Regions from separate parts of the Enterobacter cloacae complex sp. IR5418 genome, predicted to be linked through region 1. Evidence: predicted binding sites of a transcription regulator. Region 1 holds the regulator's gene; the other holds the start of a gene.

The links. Region 1 encodes PhoB, which activates phosphate uptake and scavenging genes when phosphate is short. Its sites were predicted from a motif close to CTGTCATAAAACTGNCNNAT; they were not measured.
Region 2: kdgR (DNA-binding transcriptional regulator KdgR) is a predicted target of PhoB. The motif match lies at 2,492-2,511, and genes of this name have one in related genera.

What each region holds. Positions count from the first base shown of each region.
Region 1 covers NZ_JBMKHS010000002.1:32,956-37,152, forward strand. Annotated here, with positions in the region: gene sbcC (exonuclease subunit SbcC) at 1-400, opposite strand, end outside; gene sbcD (exonuclease subunit SbcD) at 397-1,602, opposite strand; gene phoB (phosphate response regulator transcription factor PhoB) at 1,790-2,479, shown strand; gene phoR (phosphate regulon sensor histidine kinase PhoR) at 2,501-3,796, shown strand.
Region 2 covers NZ_JBMKHS010000015.1:20,379-24,575, reverse strand. Annotated here, with positions in the region: gene ACOTX7_RS13240 (YebO family protein) at 644-928, opposite strand; gene mgrB (PhoP/PhoQ regulator MgrB) at 1,003-1,146, opposite strand; gene ACOTX7_RS13230 (YobH family protein) at 1,307-1,546, shown strand; gene kdgR (DNA-binding transcriptional regulator KdgR) at 1,609-2,400, opposite strand; gene ACOTX7_RS13220 (MFS transporter) at 2,579-3,952, shown strand; gene htpX (protease HtpX) at 4,004-4,197, opposite strand, start outside.

The DNA.
Region 1 (4,197 bases):
CCAGCTTATCCGTGACCTTATCCGCCAGGATTTTTCCATCCTCACAGCGGGCCAGCTCCACGCGCGGTGCCTGTAAGTTCCCGTCCGGCTGGTTGCGGGCGCGGTTCTGGCTCCAGAAAGCGCGATATGCCACGCCTTTCACCTCAAACTCCACCTCTGCCAGACACTCTGCGGTATCGCGCGTCATCAGGTCGTTTTGCGCCTGGGAGACCTTATTCAGACGCGGCGTTTCGTGGTACAGCGCCAGGCAGATGGCGTCGAGCAGCGTGGTTTTCCCCGCGCCGGTGGCGCCAGTGATGGCAAACAGCCCGTTGCTGGCGAACGGCTCCGCGGTGAAATCAATTTTCCACTCGCCTTTGAGCGAGTTCAGGTTTTTCAGACGCAGGCTCAGAATTTTCATGCGTTTTCTTCCTCGTCATTGAGGGCGTGCAGCGTCTGAATAAACAGCTCGTTCAGCCTGACGCGTCTGGCGTCGTCCATCTCTTCATGCGCCAGCCGCCGCTCGAATACCTCTTCTGCCCGAAGTTCACTTAGCGTTTCACGTTGGGCGCTCAGCAGAATTTTCTCGCGCTGTTCGCGGCTGCGGCGCACCAGCAGCACCTCTACCGGCAAATCTTCGGTCAGCGCCTGAATTTTTCGCTGCATATCATGCAGGTACTCATCAGTGGTGATTTCAATATCCAGCCAGACTGGCGGATCAAGCTCTGCGCCGCGCCATTGCTCAAGCTGTTCCGTAATCGCGGCAAGATCGCCTTTCAGCACCGCCAGCGGCTGGGTGACCGGCACCTCCAGCGTCTCGACGGCGCTGAGTTTGCCGTCGGTGAAGCTCACCAGATGCACGGACTTGGCCTTACCGGTTTCATCGAAACTGAGCGGAACAGGGGAGCCACAGTAGCGGATATGCTCGCAGCCGCCGATGACCTGCGCCCGGTGGATATGCCCGAGAGCAATGTAGTCGGCGGGCGGGAAGTTCTGCGCCGGAAACGCGTCCAGCGTACCGATATAGATCTCGCGCACCGCGTCACTCTTACTGGCCCCGACGGTGGTGAGGTGTCCGGTGGCAATGATCGGAATGGCCTGTTCGCCGCGCAGGGCACAGGCTTGCGTATGCTGCTGGTGATAATAGTGGGTGATGGCCTGCAACAGATGCTGCTGTTTTTCGCTGCCGGACAGACCGGCCTGGCTTTGCACGATATCGCGCGGGCGTAAAAACGGGATTGGGCACAGCACCGCGCCCGGCGTGCCGTCGCGTTTTTTCAGGATCTGCGGCGCGTGTCCGGCGCTGGCCACCACGGTGGTATTGAGGAACGCCAGAATGTCGCGGGATTCATTCAGCGTCGCCACGGAGTCATGGTTTCCGGCGACAATCACCAGGTGACAACCGGTTTGCTGGAGGTTGACCACAAAACGGTTGTACAGCTCACGCGCATAGCTCGGCGGCGATCCGGTATCGAAAATGTCGCCCGCCACAATAATTGCGTCCACCTCATGAGCCTGAGCCGTCTCCAGCAGCCAGTTCAGGAACGCGTCATGTTCCGCGGCGCGGCTTTTGCTGTAAAAATTTTGACCCAGGTGCCAGTCTGAGGTGTGAAGTATGCGCATAAGAGATCCGTGGCAATAATAAGAAAGCAGGATTATAAACTTTCGGGGAACGGAAAATAACCGCTGTAATAAAACAACAGTTTGCCATTTATAGTGGTAATGTTTTTCATAAATCTGTCATAAATCTGACGCATAATGACGCCGCATCACAGACTTGTAACTTAAATACGATAAGACAGGGCAAAGTATGGCGAGACGTATTCTGGTCGTAGAAGATGAAGCTCCGATCCGTGAAATGGTGTGCTTCGTGCTTGAACAAAATGGCTTCCAGCCGGTTGAAGCGGAAGATTATGACAGCGCGGTGAATCAGCTGAATGAACCCTGGCCCGATCTGATCCTGCTGGACTGGATGCTGCCTGGCGGTTCCGGATTGCAGTTTATCAAGCATATCAAACGCGAGGCGATGACCCGCGATATCCCGGTGGTGATGCTCACGGCGCGCGGCGAGGAAGAGGATCGCGTGCGCGGTCTGGAAACCGGCGCGGACGATTACATCACCAAACCGTTCTCCCCGAAAGAGCTGGTGGCGCGTATTAAAGCCGTGATGCGCCGAATTTCACCGATGGCGGTGGAAGAGGTGATTGAGATGCAGGGTCTGAGTCTGGATCCCACTTCACACCGGGTCATGACCGGTGAAAACCCCCTCGATATGGGGCCAACCGAATTTAAACTCCTGCACTTCTTTATGACACACCCGGAGCGCGTTTACAGCCGCGAACAGTTGCTGAATAACGTCTGGGGAACTAACGTCTATGTCGAAGACCGAACGGTTGACGTCCATATTCGCCGCCTGCGTAAAGCACTGGAACTGAGCGGCCACGATCGCATGGTACAGACGGTCCGCGGCACGGGTTATCGTTTCTCGACCCGTTTCTGAACAATGACAGGAGTGTGACGCGTGCTGGAACGTCTGTCATGGAAAAGGCTCGTCTTTGAACTGATCTTATGTTGTATTCCGGCCCTCATTCTGGGGGCTATTTTTGGCTATCTGCCGTGGTTTTTACTGGTGGCCGTGACGGGATTGCTCGTCTGGCATTTCTGGAATTTACTGCGTCTCTCCTGGTGGCTATGGGTCGACAGAAGTATGACCCCCCCGCCGGGAAGCGGAAGCTGGGAACCGCTACTCTACGGCCTGCACCAGATGCAGATGCGTAATAAAAAGCGCCGTCGCGAGCTGGGAAGCCTGATCAAACGCTTTCGCAGCGGTGCGGAGTCGCTGCCGGATGCGGTGATCCTGACAACAGAAGAAGGGACGATCTTCTGGTGTAATGGCCTCGCACAACAGCTGCTGGGCCTGCGCTGGCCGGATGATAATGGCCAGAACATCCTGAACCTTCTGCGTTATCCCGAGTTCACGCTGTATCTGAAAAAGCGGGATTTTTCCCGCCCGCACAACCTTAAGCTCAATAACGGTCGCCATCTGGAAATCCGCGTGATGCCCTACAGCGATCGCCAGTGGCTGATGGTGGCACGTGACGTTACCCAGATGCACCAGCTTGAGGGCGCTCGCCGCAACTTCTTTGCTAACGTCAGCCACGAGCTGCGTACGCCATTGACGGTGCTTCAGGGCTACCTGGAGATGATGCAGGAGCAAACGCTTGAGGGGGCGCCGCGTGAGAAAGCGCTGCATACCATGCGTGAGCAGACGTTCCGCATGGAAGGGCTGGTTAAACAACTGCTGACGCTTTCAAAAATTGAGGCCGCCCCGTCGCTGGCGCTAAATGACATCATTGATGTGCCGATGATGTTGCGGGTGGTGGAGCGCGAAGCCCAAACGCTGAGTCATAATCAGCACACGCTGGCTTTTGACGTTGATAACACGCTGAAAGTGCTGGGCAGTGAAGATGAGTTGCGGAGCGCTATCTCAAACCTGGTCTATAACGCCGTGAATCATACCCCGAAAGGGACGCATATTACGGTGCGCTGGCAGCATACCCTGGCGGGGGCTGAGTTTAGCGTCGAGGACAACGGGCCGGGGATTGGGCCTGAACACCTTCCGCGTCTCACCGAACGGTTCTACCGGGTGGATAAGGCGCGCTCGCGGCAGACCGGCGGGAGCGGACTGGGGCTGGCTATCGTGAAGCATGCCGTCAGCCACCACGAAAGCCGGCTCAATATCGAAAGTACCCTGGGTAAGGGCACGCGCTTTAGTTTCGTTATCCCGGAACGATTAATTGCCAAAAAGCGCGCCTGACGGCGAGTGTGTCAGGCTACCTTTCCACGGGCCAGCGATTGCTGGCCCGTTTGCTTTGCAGTCAAGCGAAACGCGAATGAATATTATACGGCTGGTGCTTTTTTGTTCGCATGATTAGCCATGAGTTTTTCTTATATATGGCATATAATGTTGGTCTGCATTTTCATGCTGGCATATTGTTCTGGTTTTACGATCCCTTCTTGCCTTTAAACGTTATAAGCGTTTAAATTGCCCCCCATATACTGTCAGACCGACTGTATTTGCGTGGTAAATCGAAAAACTATTCTTCGCCACGCCAGGACGGGAGCATATCCCGCTGAAATTGAGCAAATTTTCCGCTGTATCGTCCCGTCAGGGATGGCGAAAATCTCAACGTTTTCAACACCACATCCACAGGCAGT
Region 2 (4,197 bases), on a different contig from region 1:
AAAACGTGTTATCACACACAACGTTTAATATGGCAAGCCATTTTTAAACGTGTCTCGATCCGCCGCACAAATTCAGGCTTTACTTCATAACAATCTGCACAGTTATGCGAATTGTCTAATGAGGCACCACCTGACCTGACTGCCCGCAGGGTGCAATGACGCGCCCTGTAATCAAAGACTTTTTAAACATAGCTCAATCATTTCAAAGCGTCCATCCCAATCCCTGATTTTCTTAAAAGTAATGACTGAGTTAGAACATTTTGTGAAAAGTTATGCTGAAAACATTGCAACGCACCAATGTGTGACAGGGAATATACGATGTTAATTCCATTTTGCTAACTGTATTAAAATCCACCATTTAATAAGCGTTATTCTGCACCAAAATAATGAAATTTTTATGACTCTGCCTCAAAAGAAGGCAAGCAAAACGTTTCGATAAAAATAAAACACTTCAGGAAAGATAAAGCACACTCTTTATTCAACGAAACCGTAATTGTTGAATAAGGATAAATATTCGCCAATTTTCAGTATGCTGAAACAATAGTTAACGGCTGCTTAATTACATGCAGAGATGTTGAGGGGCACATTTGATTAGGGAGGGGATTTACGCCGTACGTCAGGCCACCTCCCCGCTCCGGGCAGACTATCGTTCGGCTACCAGACGAATGAAGTCTTCCTCGTCTTGTTGAGCAACGGCGTCCTTCGCTACCTCTTTCGCTTCCGGCTCGTTGGCTTCACACAAACGACGCAGCAACGCATTCTGCCGTTTCTGCTGATCGAGCAATGCTTCCAGCAGCTCAACCTGCTCGTTGGTGCGGGAGCTGGCGCGGTTAACAAAGAACCACAGCACCAGCCCAACGACCAGCACCACCAAAGACATGACCAGGGATGCAATGCTCAGCAGCCCCGAATTCAGTAACTCACCCATTTCACCACCTCAGTAAAAACCGCCATTTTACCACTGCCGCCACGTAAGGACATCACTCAGCGTAAAAATGGCCTCTACCAGGGGATAAATTTATTGATTGAACAAATGCCGCTAAAGAACTGTACATCCTGATCGCACATCACATTGATAGTCTGCGTCCACAGCACCACGCATGCTATCAACACGATAATCAGAATTACCCAGCGTATTTTTTTCACTCCACACTCCGTCTTATGACCTGATGCAGCCAGGTTATCACGGTTATCTTAAACAGGGGCTAACTGTACCTTCAACAGACTCTTTTCGGAATCGTGCACTTGTTTCACTGCGTAAACCCGTTACGCTTACTCCATGACAACAAAGAAAAAAGAGGCAACGATGCGTTTACTTATTCGTACGGTAATTGTACTGGCCATTGTGTGGATCGGCCTGTTATTAAGTGGGTATGGCGTACTTATGGGGAGCAAAGAAAATGCCGCGGGTCTGGGTATCCAGTGTAAATATCTCACCGCCCAGGGGGTAAGCACGGCACAGTACATCCATTCAGACAGCGGGATCATCGGGTTAACCAACTGTCCTGTGCTGCGAAAATCATCTGTTGTGGTTGATAACGGCTAATCAGCGCTGAATTTTGCTTACAAAAACGCCGCACTGTTGCGGCGTTTTTGTTGGGTCGTCGATCAGAACGGATAGTCGTTATAGCCCATCTGCTCTGAAATTTTGCGCGCTGCGGTATGCAGAATCGCCACATATTCATGAAGACGCTCTTCGGAGAAACGCAGCGTTGGGAACGAAATGCTCAGGCCCGCAATGACAACGCCGAAGCGGTCAAATACCGGCACACCGATGCAACGTAGCCCCTCTTCCTGCTCTTCGTTATCTTCCCCATAACCCTGCTCACGCACCTGATCCAGCACGCTCAGCAGTTCATCCGTACTCGTAATCGTGCGGTCGGTGCTGCGTTTATATTCCACACCGTCAAGGATTTGCTTCACCTCTTCGCGATCGCGCCAGGCCAGCAGCACTTTACCAATTGCGGTGCTGTACAGCGGGTTACGACGACCGATGCGTGAATACATGCGCAGGTTGTACATAGAGTCAATTTTGTGGATGTAAACAATGCTGTCTTCATCCAGTGCGCCAAGGTGAATGGTCTCTTTCGTCAGCCGCGAAAGTTCGCGCATCTGAATGTCTGCGCTGCGGATCAGATCCACGTTTTGCAAGGCGCGGGCACCCAGTTCAAACAGTTTCAGGGTCAGAGAATATTTTTCTGATTCTCCTTCCTGCGCGACATAACCCAATGATTTCATCGTCTGCAAAAAGCGATAAACGGTGCTTTTCGACATCATCACACGCTGCGACAACTCTGTAATACCAATTTCACGCTCTTCTCCGAGCGCCTGCAAGATGCCAAACACCTTCAGCACGGAAGAAACAGAATCTGGCTGCTTATCCAAATCTGCGATTGCCATTTATCACCTCATGGAGAGTGTTTTATAAAAATCAGAACCGGTTTTTATTATAAATTCGTGTGATGCGTGCTGCAATCTGTCTGGCTTTACTTCGTTACAAATCTGCGACATAAAACCGAAATAACGATGCTAAAATAGTTACCCTGAAAATAATTTCACGTTGAGTCATTCTTTTCCCATGCAAAAAAACGTTTCTGATGGCCTGCCCTTACCGCAACGGTATGGGGCAATTGCCACTATTGTCATCGGTATTTCGATGGCTGTCCTTGACGGTGCGATTGCCAACGTGGCGCTTCCTACCATTGCCAAAGACCTTAATGCTTCTCCCGCAAGCTCCATCTGGATTGTTAATGCGTACCAGATAGCGATTGTGATTTCCCTTTTGTCGCTCTCATTCCTGGGCGATATGTTTGGTTATCGCCGGGTTTACCAGTGTGGGCTGGTGGTCTTTACCCTCACCTCGCTCTTCTGTGCTCTTTCCGATTCACTGCACACCCTTACGCTTGCGCGTATCGCACAGGGTTTTGGCGGCGCGGCGCTGATGAGCGTGAATACGGCCCTGATACGACTCATCTATCCTCATCGCCATCTTGGGCGCGGCATGGGCATTAACTCTTTTATTGTGGCCGTGTCGTCTGCCGCCGGGCCGACGATTGCCGCCGCCATTCTGTCCGTTGCCTCGTGGCAGTGGCTGTTTGCCATTAACGTGCCGCTGGGCGTTGTGGCGATCGTCTTCGCCCTGCGCTATTTGCCGGAAAATGGCCCGAAAAGCGCCATGCCGCGTTTTGATCTGCCCAGCGCAGTGATGAACGCGCTGACGTTCGGCCTGCTGATTACCGCGCTCAGCGGTTTTGCACAGGGGCAGTCTCTGACGCTGATCGCCGCAGAAATCGTTGCCATGCTCACCGTCGGCTTTTTCTTCGTGCGGCGTCAGCTGGCCCTGCCGGTGCCATTATTACCTGTCGATTTACTGCGTATTCCGCTGTTTTCGCTCTCCATTTGTACCTCCATTTGTTCGTTCTGCGCCCAGATGCTGGCGCTGGTTGCGCTGCCGTTCTTTTTACAGAGCGTGCTTGGTCGTTCGGAAGTGGAAACAGGCTTGCTGCTCACCCCCTGGCCTCTGGCAACCATGGTGATGGCCCCGCTGGCCGGTTACCTTATTGAGCGAGTTCATGCCGGACTGCTGGGGGCGATTGGGCTGGTCGTCATGGCGGTGGGACTGTTTGCGCTGGCGCTCCTGCCCTCCTCACCGGGAGATCTGGATATTATCTGGCGCATGATCCTCTGCGGGGCCGGTTTTGGACTGTTCCAGTCTCCCAATAACCACACGATCATCACCTCGGCCCCACGTCATCGCAGCGGTGGCGCCAGCGGGATGCTGGGTACGGCAAGATTGTTAGGGCAAAGCACCGGGGCCGCCATGGTGGCGTTGATGTTTAACCTTGCCGGGCAGAATGCGACACACGTTGCGCTGGTTACCGCAGGGACACTGGCGACCCTCGCGGCGATCATTAGCGGCATTCGGGTCACCCAGCCAAAGGCGCAGGCATAAAAAAACCGGGCGGAGAAGCTCTCCTGCCCGGTTTTTTTCAACCCGATTGCCTTACTTCAGGTATTCGCCGCTACGCAGCGCTTCAATACGTTTATCCAGCGGCGGGTGAGACATAAACAGTTCGCTCAGCGATTTTGATTTACCGTTGATGCAGAAGGCCATCATGCTGTTCGCTTCCTGCGGCTCGTAGCTGGTTTTCAGACGTTGCAGCGCGGCAATCATCTTCTCACGACCCACCAGTTTCG